3 regions of the Streptomyces sp. NPDC055962 genome follow, and region 2 is predicted to be linked to each of the others. Evidence: riboswitches for the same ligand, from Rfam matches in the RefSeq annotation. Region 2 holds a riboswitch; each other region holds the start of a gene.
What was found. Region 2 has a riboswitch for thiamine pyrophosphate ahead of thiO (glycine oxidase ThiO). Riboswitches for the same ligand answer to the same signal wherever they lie in the genome.
Positions count from the first base shown of each region.

Region 1 (4,263 bases), 440 kb from region 2:
CGCGCCGTCGACGAGCGGCCGCCTGAAGAACGCCTCGATCGGGAGATGCGTCGCCGAGTCCGAGAACGTCTACTCGGGTTCCTCGTCCGTTCTCAACGCGGTGTGCGGCCAGGCCGCGACCAACGGCACCAAGCGGCACTTCGCCTGGACCTACAAGCCGGTGTCGGCCACCGCCTTCCATCTCGTCAACGACGACACCGGCGCCTGCCTCAAGTCCAACACCTTCTACGGCCTCGCCGTCGTGGCCTGCGGCGGGGGCGACGACCAGATCTGGCGGATCGGCGCACGTGCCTCGGGCGGCCACACGCTGATGAACGCCGCCGACTCCCTGTGCCTCTCGATGACGAGCGGCACAGGATTCACCAAGGCGACGTGCGACGCGGGCGACCGGACCCAGCTCTGGCAGAACGCCTGACAGGGCGCGCCGCCCGCGCGACGCCTCCACCCCGGGGCCGGCGACCGCCGGGTCAGGAGCGGTGACGCAGCCGCAGCGGGGTGTAGACGGACAGGGCCACGAGGAACGCCACTCCGTAGGCGAGGTCCGCTCCGTGCAGGGCCTGTGCCGCGGGTCCCACGTACAGGCCGGTGCTCATGAACGGCACCGCCGCCGCGAAGGCGGCCACGAAGGCGGTGGGCGCCGGCCACCAGGGCCGGACGAGGGCGCTCTCGGCGGCGAGGTCGATCGGTGCGCCGGCCCGGGCCCTGACCCGCACCACCCAGTCGACGGCCACGATCGCGACGAAGCCGGGGATCCAGTAGCCGACCAGGAGCAGCACGTTCTGGAAGCGCGCCGTGGTGTCGGCCGCGTGCATCCACAGCACGAGCGGGAACCCGAGCGCGGCGGCGAGCGCGGCGGCGACGGGGCGCGGCAGGCGCACTCCCATCGTCTGCAGTGCCAGGGAACCGCTGTAGTCGTTCATGGCGTTGCTGCACAGCGCGGCGAGCGCGACGGCGAGCAGGCCGAACGCCCCGAGCGCTCCGCCGCCCAGAAGGGTGTCGATCCCGCGTGCGGTCTGGTCGGTGAAGACGGACGCGCCCCAGAGGCCCAGCGTCTGGACCGCCACGAAGGAGACGCTGATGCCCAGCAGCGTGCACCAGAACATGCGCGGCCGGGAGGTGGCGGCGGGCAGATAGCGGCTGAAGTCGCTCGCGTACGGGGCCCAGGACAGGGAGAGGCTCAGGGCGATCGTGCACGTCAGGACGAACGCGCCCGCCCGGTCACCTCCGTGCACGGTGCCCGAGGCGGCGGGGTGCACTCCGTCCAGCAGCTTGACGGCCAGCACGGCGAAGGCCGCGGCGAGGGCGAACGTCATCACCGTCTGGAGCCGGTGGATCGCCTCGTACCCCAGCACGCCGAGCGCACCCTGGGCGGCCATCATGACCAGCACGCCGAGCCAGAAGGGCCAGCCGAACAGCTGGGCCAGTGCATCCCCTCCGAACAGGCCGATCAGCGCGTCCCAGGCGATCGAGGACAGCCACTGCAACGCTCCGGGCAGCACGACACCCCGTCCGAACGCCAGTCTCGCGAGGGGCAGTTGACCGACCCCGGTCCGGCTTCCCCAGGTGCCGAGGTACGCGGTGGGCACCGCCCCCACGAGCGTGCCGAGCACGACGGCGACGAGCGCGGTGGCGAAGTCCAGGCCCAGGGCGATGCCCACGGTCCCGGTGAAGACGCCGGTCATGGTCAGGTTGGGGGCGAACCAGACGGTGAACAGCCGGGCGGGGCCGCCGTACCGTCGGTCCTCGGGCACGGGGGCTATCCCGTGCGTCTCGATCCGCAGGTCACCGGGGGCGGTGGGCATACGGCCCCCGAACGCGGAGCGCGGGTCCGGGACTGTTCGCCCCGCGACCGCACGGTCGTCCTGGGCATGCGACAACGGCATGAAGACATCCCTCCGCCAGTACGAGCTGGTTCAGGTTCGACGGGTGTGTTCTCAGCCCCGCGCGGGGCACCCCGTGTCCGGTTCGGCGGCCAATATAGCCGGGCAGCCACGCGGGCCCGCCCGGTGGGGGTGCGTGGGTGCTCGGCTCGGGGACGGCCGGACCGCCGGATGCCGGGGCCTGTCTCTTCGGGCAAGCCGCCGGGGCGTCCCCCCGGCGAACGTGGCCCGGGTCCGGCCTGACACCTGACCCACAACCCGGGGGGCCTACTCGGCCGTGACGCCGCCCTTGTGCCTGCGGTGGTACGACCAGGTCACCGCTGCCAGGAGCGGGCCCCACGCACGAGGCGGACGCGACCCGATCGCCGACAGACACCCGCAAGCCACAGTCGCGGACACCGCGCCCCTGGCCTGGCCGCAACCAGACATGCGGGGCCACTTCGCCGGGGAACCACAGGTAAGGATGCCCGGTGCAGGTGGACCCCTCACGGGAGGGCCGTGGGACCGCTGTCAACCATCCCGCGGCGCCGAGACCGGAAAGGTCCAGGTCGCAGTCACGCAGGAAGCACCCTCGACATGTGGAGACCCTCGTCCGCCACACCGCCGTGAGGCGAACACCTCACGCAAAAACGCCCCGGAAACGCGTTTCCCCAGGTCAGAAACGATTCTGCCTGGGGACGCTGGTGGGGCGGGTGGGACTCGAACCCACGGCCGACGGATTATGAGTCCGCTGCTCTAACCGGCTGAGCTACCGCCCCTTTACGGCGTGGCGCGTACACCTGTACGCGCCGTCTGCCGCAGCATAGCCGGTCATACGATCTCCTGCTGGCGATGGTCGGCTTCGCGTGACCATGAAGACAGTGCAGCGTGCTGCCCGGTTCCAGGCGATGCGGAATCCCCCCGAAAGAGTCCCGGAGGCGTCCCGCGACGGCCCCTGCGGACACACGAAAAAGGGCCCCGGGGGGCCCTCTTCCGTTCCGCTCCCCCGACTGGACTCGAACCAGTAACCCTCCGGTTAACAGCCGAATGCTCTGCCAATTGAGCTACAGGGGATCGCGCTCCCCCGACTGGACTCGAACCAGTAACCTGCCGGTTAACAGCCGGCTGCTCTGCCAATTGAGCTACAGGGGATTGCTGCGTTGCCTCGAATCGTACCTGCCTGGCTGATGCCGAGCGGCGCGCGTTCGCTGCGACACATACATTAGCGCAAGCAGGGGGGTGCTCCGCCAATCGGTATGCCCCGGGGTGATCTCGGGTGTCTGCGGGTAGGCGGGCAGCACACGTCGCACGGAGCGAAGACGGAGCGAAGGAAGGGTGGCAGCCATGCGGTACCGGCTCACGTTCATCGCCGGAGTGGCCCTCGGTTACGTGCTCGGCACGCGAGCCGGGCGCGAGCGCTACGAGCAGCTGAAGAAGGCCGCGCAGCAGCTGGCCGAGAATCCGGCGGTGCGGAACGCGGCGGAGTCCGCCGCGCACGGCAGCCGGGACTTCGCCGGCAAGGCGTACCACTCGGTGAGCGAGAAGGTCGGGGACAAGGTCCCCGTGTCCGTCTCCGACCGGGTGCGCTCGCTGCGTGAGCGCAGCGGCCACAACGGCAGCGACGACTGGGGCACGACCAACACCTGAGGCTCGTTCCTGTACCGGGTACCGCCCGGTACGGGAACGGCCCCCGCGTGCGGCAGAATCGTGTCCATGGGCATAGTGGCCGGCTTGGACAGTTCATCCGCCTTCACGCACATCGTCGTCTGCGACACGGACACCGGTGAGGTGCTGCGGCAGGGGTACGCCGCGCATCCCGTCGAGGCCAAAGCCTCCGAGGTGGATCCGCAGGCGTGGCTGCTCTCACTCGGTGAGGCGGCCTCCGGAGGGCTGCTCGAAGGCGTGCAGGCCATCGGTGTCTCCGCGCAGCAGCACGGCCTGGTGCCGCTGGACCGGCAGGGCAACCTCGTACGGCCGGCTCTGCTCGGCAACGACCGGCGGGCGCAGGCCGCCGCGGCCGATCTGATCGACGGGCTCGGGGGGCGGCAGCCCTGGGCCGAGGCCGTCGGGTCCGTGCCGCAGGCCGCGCAGCCGGTGGCGAAGCTGCGCTGGCTGGTGCGGACCGAACCGGAGAACGCACAGCGCGTGGCCGCCGTCCTGCAGCCCCACGACTGGCTGGTGTGGCAGCTCCTCGGCCGGCCCGCCCGGCGGACGACGGACCGCGGTGCCGCATCCGGCACCGGTTACTGGTCGGCGGGCTCCGCGTCCTACCGGCCCGACCTCGTGGAGCTCGCGCTCGGCCATCAGGCCGCACTGCCCGAGGTCCTCGGCCCGGCCGACGCCGCCGGGACGACGCCCGAGGGGCTGCTCATCTCGGCGGGCACCGGCGAGACGATGGCCGCAG
Region 1 covers NZ_JBHJYN010000002.1:677,268-681,530, reverse strand. Annotated here, with positions in the region: gene ACFC51_RS08235 (protein kinase) at 1-415, shown strand, start outside; gene ACFC51_RS08230 (purine-cytosine permease family protein) at 468-1,883, opposite strand; TPP riboswitch at 1,874-1,967, opposite strand; tRNA gene ACFC51_RS08225 (tRNA-Ile) at 2,562-2,638, opposite strand; tRNA gene ACFC51_RS08220 (tRNA-Asn) at 2,861-2,933, opposite strand; tRNA gene ACFC51_RS08215 (tRNA-Asn) at 2,939-3,011, opposite strand; gene ACFC51_RS08210 (YtxH domain-containing protein) at 3,204-3,506, shown strand; gene ACFC51_RS08205 (FGGY family carbohydrate kinase) at 3,573-4,263, shown strand, end outside.
Region 1: it holds a riboswitch for thiamine pyrophosphate, as region 2 does, so the genes downstream of both, ACFC51_RS08230 (purine-cytosine permease family protein) here and thiO (glycine oxidase ThiO) in region 2, are expected to answer to the same signal.

Region 2 (4,263 bases):
GGCGGTCAGCACGGCCTCACCGGCGGTGAAACAGCCCGCGGTGTTCGGCAGTACCTGGATGGCGAGGCGCTCCAGGACGGAGAGCACCGAACCCTGCACGGTGGGGTCGAGCCGGCGCATCGCGACGGTCGTCAGCTCCGTGCCGGAGGCGATCAGGGCGCGTTCCAGCACGTCGAGGCTGGGCGCCCCGCCGGTTCCCATGATCAGCCGGGACGAGAACGTGGCGGAGCCCAGCGCGAAGAGATCGTCGGACATGGTCAGCCTCCCTGGACGGCGGTGAGGACCTCGACGCGGTCGCCGTCGAGGAGCGCGGTGGCGGACCACTGGCCGCGGGGCACGACGGCCTCGTTGACCGCGGCGGCCACCCCGGAAGGTGCCCGGGTCAGCGACGCGACCAGGGTGTCCAGTGCGGTGCCGGCGGGGACGGTGCGGTGTTCCCCGTTGACGGAGACCTGCACGGGATCGGCGAGGGACGCTGGCTGTGTCATACGGGCTGCTCCTGCGAGGCGGGGGCGGTGTCTTCGGGCGAGGGGGTCCGCGGGTGCCCCGGGGCGGCGGTGGCCGGGTCGAAGCGGAGTGGTGCGAAGGGGCGGCCCAGCTCGGGCAGCTCACCGGTGGTCAGCACGTGGGCCATCACATCCCCGGTGACGGGGGTCAGCAGCACCCCGTTGCGGTGGTGCCCGGTGGCCAGGTGGAGGCCGGGCAGTGCCGTGGGGCCCAGCAGCGGCGCGTTGTCCGGGGAGGCGGGCCGCAGTCCGGCACGGGTCTCGGTCAGCGGCAGCTCGGTGATGCCGGGGATCAGTTCGTGGGCGTCCCGCAGCAGCTCGTAGACCCCGCCCGCGGTGACGGTGGTGTCCCAGCCCAGTTCCTCCGTCGTCGCGCCGACCACCAGCTCACCGTTGGCGCGCGGCACGAGGTAGACGTGGCTGCCGCGCACGACGGCCCGCACGGTCCTGCTCAGGAAGGGGGCGTACGCCGCAGGCACCGTCAGCCGCAGGACCTGCCCCTTGACCGGGCGCACCGGCGGCACGACCGCCTCGGGTATCCCCTCCAGCCGGCCGCTCAGGCTGCCTCCGGCGAGCACCACCTGGCCGGCGTCGAGCTCCGTGCCGTCCGCCAGTACGGCGCCCGTCGCCCGGCCGCCCGTGACGGACAGCCGCTGGACCCAGGCGCGGCGGAACACCACCCCGGCCCGCTCGCACGCCGTCACCAGCGCCGAGGCCAGACGCCGAGGATCCACCTGGTGGTCCCCGTCGACGCGCAGCCCGCCGCGCACGCCGGGCGCGAGCATCGGCTCCAGGCGCCGGCACTCGCGGCCGGTGAGCCACTCGGACTCCAGACCCGAACGCCGCTGCAGGGCGTGCAGCTCGCGCAGATGCGCGCGGTCGTCGGAGTCCAGCGCGACGGAGAGCGTGCCGCAGGCCCGGAACCCGGTCTCCTGGCCGCTCGCCTCCTCCAGCTCGCCCACGAACTCCGGATAGCGCGCCGCGGAGGCCACGTTGAGGCCGAGCAGCATCTGCTCGCCGTAGTGCAGCTCGGTGACGGCGGCGAGCATCCCGGCCGCCACCCGGGCGGCCCCGCCGCCGGGGTCGGGATCGGCCAGCGTGGTGCTCAGACCGCGCTGGGCGGACCGCCAGGCGGTCACCAGCCCGATGATGCCGCCCCCGACGACCAGGACGTCGGAACTGTCCGCTGAGATGCGCATGGGTGTCCAGCCCCTCCCTTCGCCGGCATGACCCGGATCAGGTTCGTACGGTCGGAGGCCGGTCAGCCTCCCTCTCAGCCCGGTGCGTCCGGACTCCCGCGAGTGTCTTACGGTGGCCAGCCTAGACCCCACCGGCCGCAGTCAGTAAGGGAGCCGTACCCGTGGCCCGTTCGCTCGACGGACTCGTCCTCTCACCGGTCGCCGACCAGGCCCCCGGCCAGGTCGGCACCCGGACCCGTTTCACCTACCACGAGCGGGACGGCCGGATCTGGGCCGAGTACGCGGGCGGCGACATCGTGCACGGGCACCTCGTCGGCACCCGGGACGGGGACACCCTGGACTTCCGCTACGTCCAGCTGAAGCAGGACGGGACGACCTCGTCGGGGCACTGCGCGTCGACCGTCACGGACCTGGCCGACGGCCGTGTCCGCCTGGACGAGACGTGGGAGTGGGAGTCGCGGCAGGGCAGCGGGACGAGCGTCGTGGAGGAGCTCACCCACTGACGTCACGTCAGGTGATTAGGGTGGACGGGTGAGCGAGCAGACGCAGGACGAGGCAGCTGGACTCCCGTCGCGCGGAGTCGTGATCGTGGGCGCGGGCATGGCCGGTGTGCAGACGGCCGTGGCCCTGCGCGAACGGGGCTTCACGGGGCCGGTCACCCTGATCGGCGCCGAACCGCACCAGCCCTACGACAGACCACCCCTGTCCAAGGCGGTCCTGCTGGGGAAGGCCGAGGACTCCGCCTTCGACGTCGACTTCGAGGCGCTGGACATCACCCTGCGCCTGGGGCTCGACGTCGAGGGGCTGCGCGCCGGGGCGCACGAGCTGGACACCGCGGAGGGACCCGTCGCCTACGGCGCGCTGGTCCTCGCCACGGGGGCGGAGCCCGTCGCGCTGCCCGGCACCGAGGGTGTCCCCGGCGTGCACCTGCTGCGCACCCTCGACGACGCCGCGCGGCTGCGGCCCGTCCTGGAGCGGCAGCACGACGTGGTCGTCGTCGGAGCGGGCTGGATCGGCGCCGAGTTCGCCACGGCCGCGCGCGCGGCCGGATGCGCGGTCACCGTCGTCGAGGCAGCCGGCCGGCCCCTCGCGGGCACGATGCCCGCCGAGGTCGCCGCCCCGATGGCCGCCTGGTACGCCGAGAGCGGAGCCGGCCTCCTCACCGGGGTCCGGGTCGCCCGCATCGAGCGGGGCGCCGTCCACCTGGCGGACGGCCGGGTGATCCCCGCCGGAGCGGTGGTCGTGGGCATCGGGGCCAGGCCCGCCACCGCCTGGCTCGCCGACTCCGGTATCGCACTCGGCCCGGACGGCTCGGTCACCGCGGACAGCACCCTGCGCACCTCGCTGCCCGACGTGTACGCGGTGGGCGACTGCGCCTCCTTCCCGTCCGCCCGCTACGGGGAGCGGCTGACGGTCCACCACTGGGACAACGCCCTCCAGGGACCCCGGACGGTCGCCGCCGGCCTCGCGGACGGAACGGCCAGGACGTACGACCCGGTGCCCTACTTCTGGTCCGAGCAGTTCGGGCGCTTCGTGCAGTACGCCGGCCATCACGCCGGTGCGGACACCCTGCTGTGGCGGGGCGATCCGGCGGACCCCTCCTGGACGGTCTGCTGGCTCCGGCAAGGGGTCTTGGTGGCCCTGCTGGCCGTCGGCCGCCCACGCGACCTGGCGCAGGGGCGCAAGCTCGTCGAGGCGGGCGCGCGGATCGACCCGGCGCGGGCGGCCGACTCCTCCGTACCGCTGAAATCCACGGCGCTCTAGTGGCAGGCGCGGCCCCGTGCGCCCGGCCCGGGTACCGACTGTCGGTCCGGGATGGCACGCTTGTCCTTGTGACCGAGATTGACGCAAAGATCGATGCTCTCGTCCCCGCCTGGCTCCACCTTCCCGACATCGCGGAAATGCTCGATGTCGAGGTGACGCGCGTCCGGCAGCTGGTCAAGGAAGGCCAGCTCATCGCCGTACGACGTGGTGAGAACCGGGCGCTTCAGGTGCCTGCCGCCTTCATCGACGGCGACAGGGTGGTCAAGGGTCTCGCAGGGACCCTGACGCTCCTGAGGGACGACGGCTACAACGACGAAGAGATGCTGGACTGGCTCTTCACCCCCGACCCGACCCTGCCCGGCACGCCCGCGCAGGCCCTGAGCGAGAATCGCGGCACGGAGGTGAAGCGCCGGGCCCAGGCGCTCGCCGTCTGACCGGAGAGCCGTGAGCGGGGTGCGGGCCGTGGCACACACGGCCCGCACCCCGCGTCACCGGCGTCCACAGGCGCGGCGCCTCACCCACGTACACGGCGTGCGCCGTACGGCACGACGCGTCGCCGCACCAGGATCCATCGACGTACCGACGGGGGAAACCACCATGTCCACACCGCGCACCCAGCTCTCCGGCGCCCGGCTCTACCTGTGCACGGACGCCCGCAAGCGACAGGGCGACCTCCCCGAGTTCCTCGACGCCGCGCTGTCCGGCGGGGTTGACATCGTGCAGCTCCGCGACAAGGGCATGGAGGCGGCCGAGGAGCTCGACCACCTCGCGGTCCTCGCCGACGCCTGCAAGCG
Region 2 covers NZ_JBHJYN010000002.1:1,115,150-1,119,412, forward strand. Annotated here, with positions in the region: gene ACFC51_RS10270 (thiazole synthase) at 1-255, opposite strand, end outside; gene thiS (sulfur carrier protein ThiS) at 258-488, opposite strand; gene thiO (glycine oxidase ThiO) at 485-1,705, opposite strand; TPP riboswitch at 1,703-1,815, opposite strand; gene ACFC51_RS10285 (hypothetical protein) at 1,867-2,208, shown strand; gene ACFC51_RS10290 (NAD(P)/FAD-dependent oxidoreductase) at 2,237-3,469, shown strand; gene ACFC51_RS10295 (Rv2175c family DNA-binding protein) at 3,538-3,903, shown strand; gene thiE (thiamine phosphate synthase) at 4,067-4,263, shown strand, end outside.

Region 3 (4,263 bases), on a different contig from region 2:
GCACATCGGCCCGACCGAGCCCGAGGGGCTGTCGGATGTACACATCCGTCTTCAGGTCGGGGCGGACCGTGCGCTGTTCAGGGCCGGCACGGCACCTCTTGTGGCATTCCTCGACCGGACGGACAAGCTGGTGCCGCTGGGGCAGGAGCACACGCTGGGTGACTTCGACGGCAATCTGGAAGAGGCGCTGGGCCGCATCCTGGCCAAGGAACAGAACGCCGGCTGAGCAGGAAGATCCGGCTGAACATCGAACACCGGCGGCCCGGGGGCATGTGTCCGGTGCCCCGGTTCACACCTTGCGGCGTCGGCCCCTCCCGGTCCGTGCGGGTGCAGGAGCTCCGGCTTCCGCGCCGAGCCCCGTGCGGTCCGCGGAGACCACCAGGGCCGCGAGCACCGTCGTCACCGGCACCGAGGCGACCAGCCCGATCGACCCGACCAGGGTGCGGACGATCTCCTCCGCGACCAGTTCGCTGTTGGCCACGGTGCCCACGCTGCTCTGCGCGATGGAGAAGAGCAGCAGCAGCGGGAGTGCCGCGCCCGCGTAGGCGAGCACGAGGGTGTTGACGACCGAGGCGATGTGGTCGCGCCCGATCCGGATGCCCGCCCGGTAGAGCCCCCGCACACCCATGGTCGGGTCGGCCTGGTGCAGTTCCCAGACCGCCGACGTCTGGGTGACGGTCACGTCGTCGAGCACACCGAGCGATCCGATGATCACACCGGCCAGGAGCAGGCCGCTCATGTCGATGTCCGGGTACAGCCCGTGGATGAGGCCGGTGTTGTCGTCCGTGTTGCCGGACAGGCTGGCCCAGCCGATGAACAGGGATCCCAGCAGCCCGATCAGCAGCAGCGAGATGAGCGTGCCGATCACGGCCACCGAGGTGCGGGCCGTCAGGCCGTGGCAGGTGTAGAGGGCGATCAGCATGATGGCGCTCGCCCCGATCACGGCGACGACCAGCGGATTCGATCCCTGCAGGATCGCCGGAAGGATGAAAAGGGTCAGCACGCCGAACGAGACCGCCAGCGCGATCAGCGCCATCAGCCCACGCAGCCTGCCCACCACGACCACCGCGACGGCGAAGATCCCGGCGAGCAGCGCCATCGGCACCGTGCGGTCCACATCGGTCACCGAGTACTGGAGGTCGCGGGGTGCGTCCGGCGCGTACGCCACGACCACCCCCTGGCCCTCGTGCAGTTGCCTCGGCGCGTCGGGCTGGATGACCTCGACGAACGTACGGCCCTCGTCCTCACCGGTCGTGACCTCGACCGTGGCCTTCTTGCACTGCCCCGTCTGCTCGTTGACGGCCTCCCGCCCCGAGGGGGTGGAGGTGTCGCCGGTGGGCGGCACCTGTGAGGCGTTGACGTCCGCGCAGTCGACCGGGACCACCTTCGTCACACGGCCGTCCTGGGTCTGCCGGTCGAACCCCACGCCGGTGCGTTCGTGGGCGGGCGCTCCCCCTGGCCAGAAGGCCACGAGGCCGACCAGGACGGCGGTGGCGAAGGGGATCACCACGGCCGCGATGACCTTGCGCAGGTGCTTGGACACGGGCGCCGCGGGACCGTGGCTGTGGGTGTGTCCGTGTGCATGGCTCTGCGTGCTGCCTGATGCGGAGCCGTGGGGTTCGGGGGCGTTTCCGGGGGACGTCACCCCGCGATCATCCCAAGAACGGGCAAGGCCCTCTGGCCAGCACGCCAGAAAGGAGGTTAGCGTGGAGGCACTTTGCACACGCGGGAGCTCGGAGCACCGGGCTGAGAGGGCGCTAACCTCCGTACATCCGTACGGGACAGCTGCGCCGACCGCCGAACCTGTTACCGGGTAATGCCGGCGTAGGGAGTAGGTCTCATGACCACAGCGGACGCAAGCACGCCTGTCTCGACGCAGAATGCGCGGAATGCGCAGGATGTGAAGGACGACGAGGCCGGGAAGTCCATCGGCTGGCACAAGGGATACGTCCAGGGCTCGCGCCCGGACCTCCGTGTGCCGGTCCGTCAGGTGCACCTCACCAACGGCAAGGACGTGACGCTGTACGACACGTCCGGGCCGTACACCGACCCCACCACCGACACCGATGTCCGGCGCGGGCTCGCCCCGCTCCGGGAGAACTGGATCATCGCCCGCGGGGACACCGAGGAGTACGCGGGCCGCCCCGCGCGCCCCGAGGACGACGGGCTCAAACACACCTCCCCGCGCGGCGGCCTGCGCAACCTCGACGCGGTCTTCCCCGGCCGCCCCCGGCAGCCCCGGCGCAGCCGCGACGGCCGGCCGGTCACGCAGCTGGCGTACGCCCGCCGGGGCGAGATCACCCCGGAGATGGAGTACGTCGCGATCCGGGAGAACGTCGAACCCGAGGTCGTGCGCGAGGAGATCGCCGCGGGCCGGGCGGTCCTTCCGGCCAACGTGAACCACCCGGAGATCGAGCCGATGATCATCGGCAAGCGCTTCCTGGTGAAGGTCAACGCCAACATCGGTAACTCCGCGGTCACTTCCTCCATCGAGGAGGAGGTGGACAAGATGACCTGGGCCACCCAGTGGGGTGCCGACACGGTCATGGACCTGTCCACGGGCCGCAACATCCACACCACCCGCGAGTGGGTCCTGCGCAACTCCCCCGTTCCGATCGGCACCGTCCCCCTCTACCAGGCACTCGAGAAGGTCGACGGCCGCGCCGAGGAGCTGACGTGGGAGATCTACAAGGACACCGTCATCGAACAGGCCGAGCAGGGCGTCGACTACATGACCGTGCACGCCGGTGTCCGGCTGCCGTACGTACCGCTCACGGCCCGTCGGAAGACCGGCATCGTCTCGCGCGGGGGGTCCATCATGGCGGCCTGGTGCCTGGCGCACCACAAGGAGTCGTTCCTGTACGAGCACTTCGAGGAGCTCTGCGAGATCCTCGCGGCCTACGACGTGACGTACTCGCTCGGCGACGGTCTGCGTCCCGGCTCCATCGCCGACGCGAACGACGAGGCGCAGTTCGCCGAGCTCCGCACGCTCGGTGAGCTCAACACCGTGGCCAAGCGGTTCGGTGTCCAGACGATGATCGAGGGCCCGGGGCACGTCCCGATGCACAAGATCAAGGAGAACATCGACCTCCAGCAGGAGATCTGCGAGGAGGCGCCATTCTACACGCTGGGCCCGCTGACCACGGATGTCGCTCCGGCGTACGACCACATCACCTCGGGCATCGGTGCCGCGATGATCGCCTGGTGGGGGACGGCGATGCTCTGCTACGTCACGCCCAAGGAGCACCTGGGGCTGCCGAACCGGGACGACGTGAAGACCGGCGTCATCACGTACAAGATCGCCGCTCATGCGGCTGACCTCGCCAAGGGGCACCCGGGGGCACAGGAGTGGGACGACGCCCTGTCCGACGCCCGGTTCGAGTTCCGCTGGGAGGACCAGTTCAACCTGGCGCTCGACCCGGACACCGCGCGGGAGTTCCATGACGAGACGCTGCCGGCCGAACCGGCCAAGACGGCGCACTTCTGCTCGATGTGCGGTCCCAAGTTCTGCTCGATGAAGATCTCCCACGACATCCGGCGGGAGCACGGGGACGGGCAGGACGAGATCGAGGCGGGGATGGCAGAGAAGTCCAGGGAGTTCGCGGCGGCGGGCAACCGGGTCTATCTGCCGATCGCGGACTGACTCCGGCCCCACGCCGCCCGGGGGGCGGGGTGCCGTCCCTGCCCCCACGGCGGGGGCGGCACCGGGTCCGGCCGGATCCCCCTCCGGCAGCAGGCGCTCCGGGCCCGGCCCGATCACTCCGGCCGGTGCTCCGGGGCCGACCGGATCACTCCGGCTGGTGCTCCGGGGCCGGCCGGATCACTCCGGCTGGTGCTCCGGGGCCGGCCGGATCACTCCGGCTGGTGCTCCGGGCCGCCGAAGTCCGGGCTCGTGAAGTCGGGGCTGGTGAAGGTCGGCCGCGGGCCGGCCGAGGGGCCGTCCTCCGGCCCGGAGAAGTCGGGCCTGCTGTAGCCGATCTTCGGGATCCGGTTGACCGAGCGGTGGGGCGTCCGTGACGCGGGTCCGGCCGTGGGGTCGGCCAAGGCGTCCCGGAGGAAGGGCAGGATGCCGCGTTCCAGCAGGGCGTGGCGCCAGGCCTCCCGGGCTCGCGCGACGTCCTCCGGCAGTTCCTCCTCTTCGTCCACGGCCGGCAGCGCGGTGGCGCCGTTGCGCAGGGCCGTGACGAGGAGTCCCACCGCGGCGACCAGGATGGCCGCGGCGGCGACGGCCGCGAAGAACCAGCCGGCGGCGACCATGGTCCC
Region 3 covers NZ_JBHJYN010000009.1:209,870-214,132, reverse strand. Annotated here, with positions in the region: gene ACFC51_RS25025 (SsgA family sporulation/cell division regulator) at 1-226, shown strand, start outside; gene ACFC51_RS25020 (YibE/F family protein) at 290-1,645, opposite strand; TPP riboswitch at 1,716-1,848, shown strand; gene thiC (phosphomethylpyrimidine synthase ThiC) at 1,841-3,643, shown strand; gene ACFC51_RS25010 (hypothetical protein) at 3,853-4,263, opposite strand, start outside.
Region 3: it holds a riboswitch for thiamine pyrophosphate, as region 2 does, so the genes downstream of both, thiC (phosphomethylpyrimidine synthase ThiC) here and thiO (glycine oxidase ThiO) in region 2, are expected to answer to the same signal.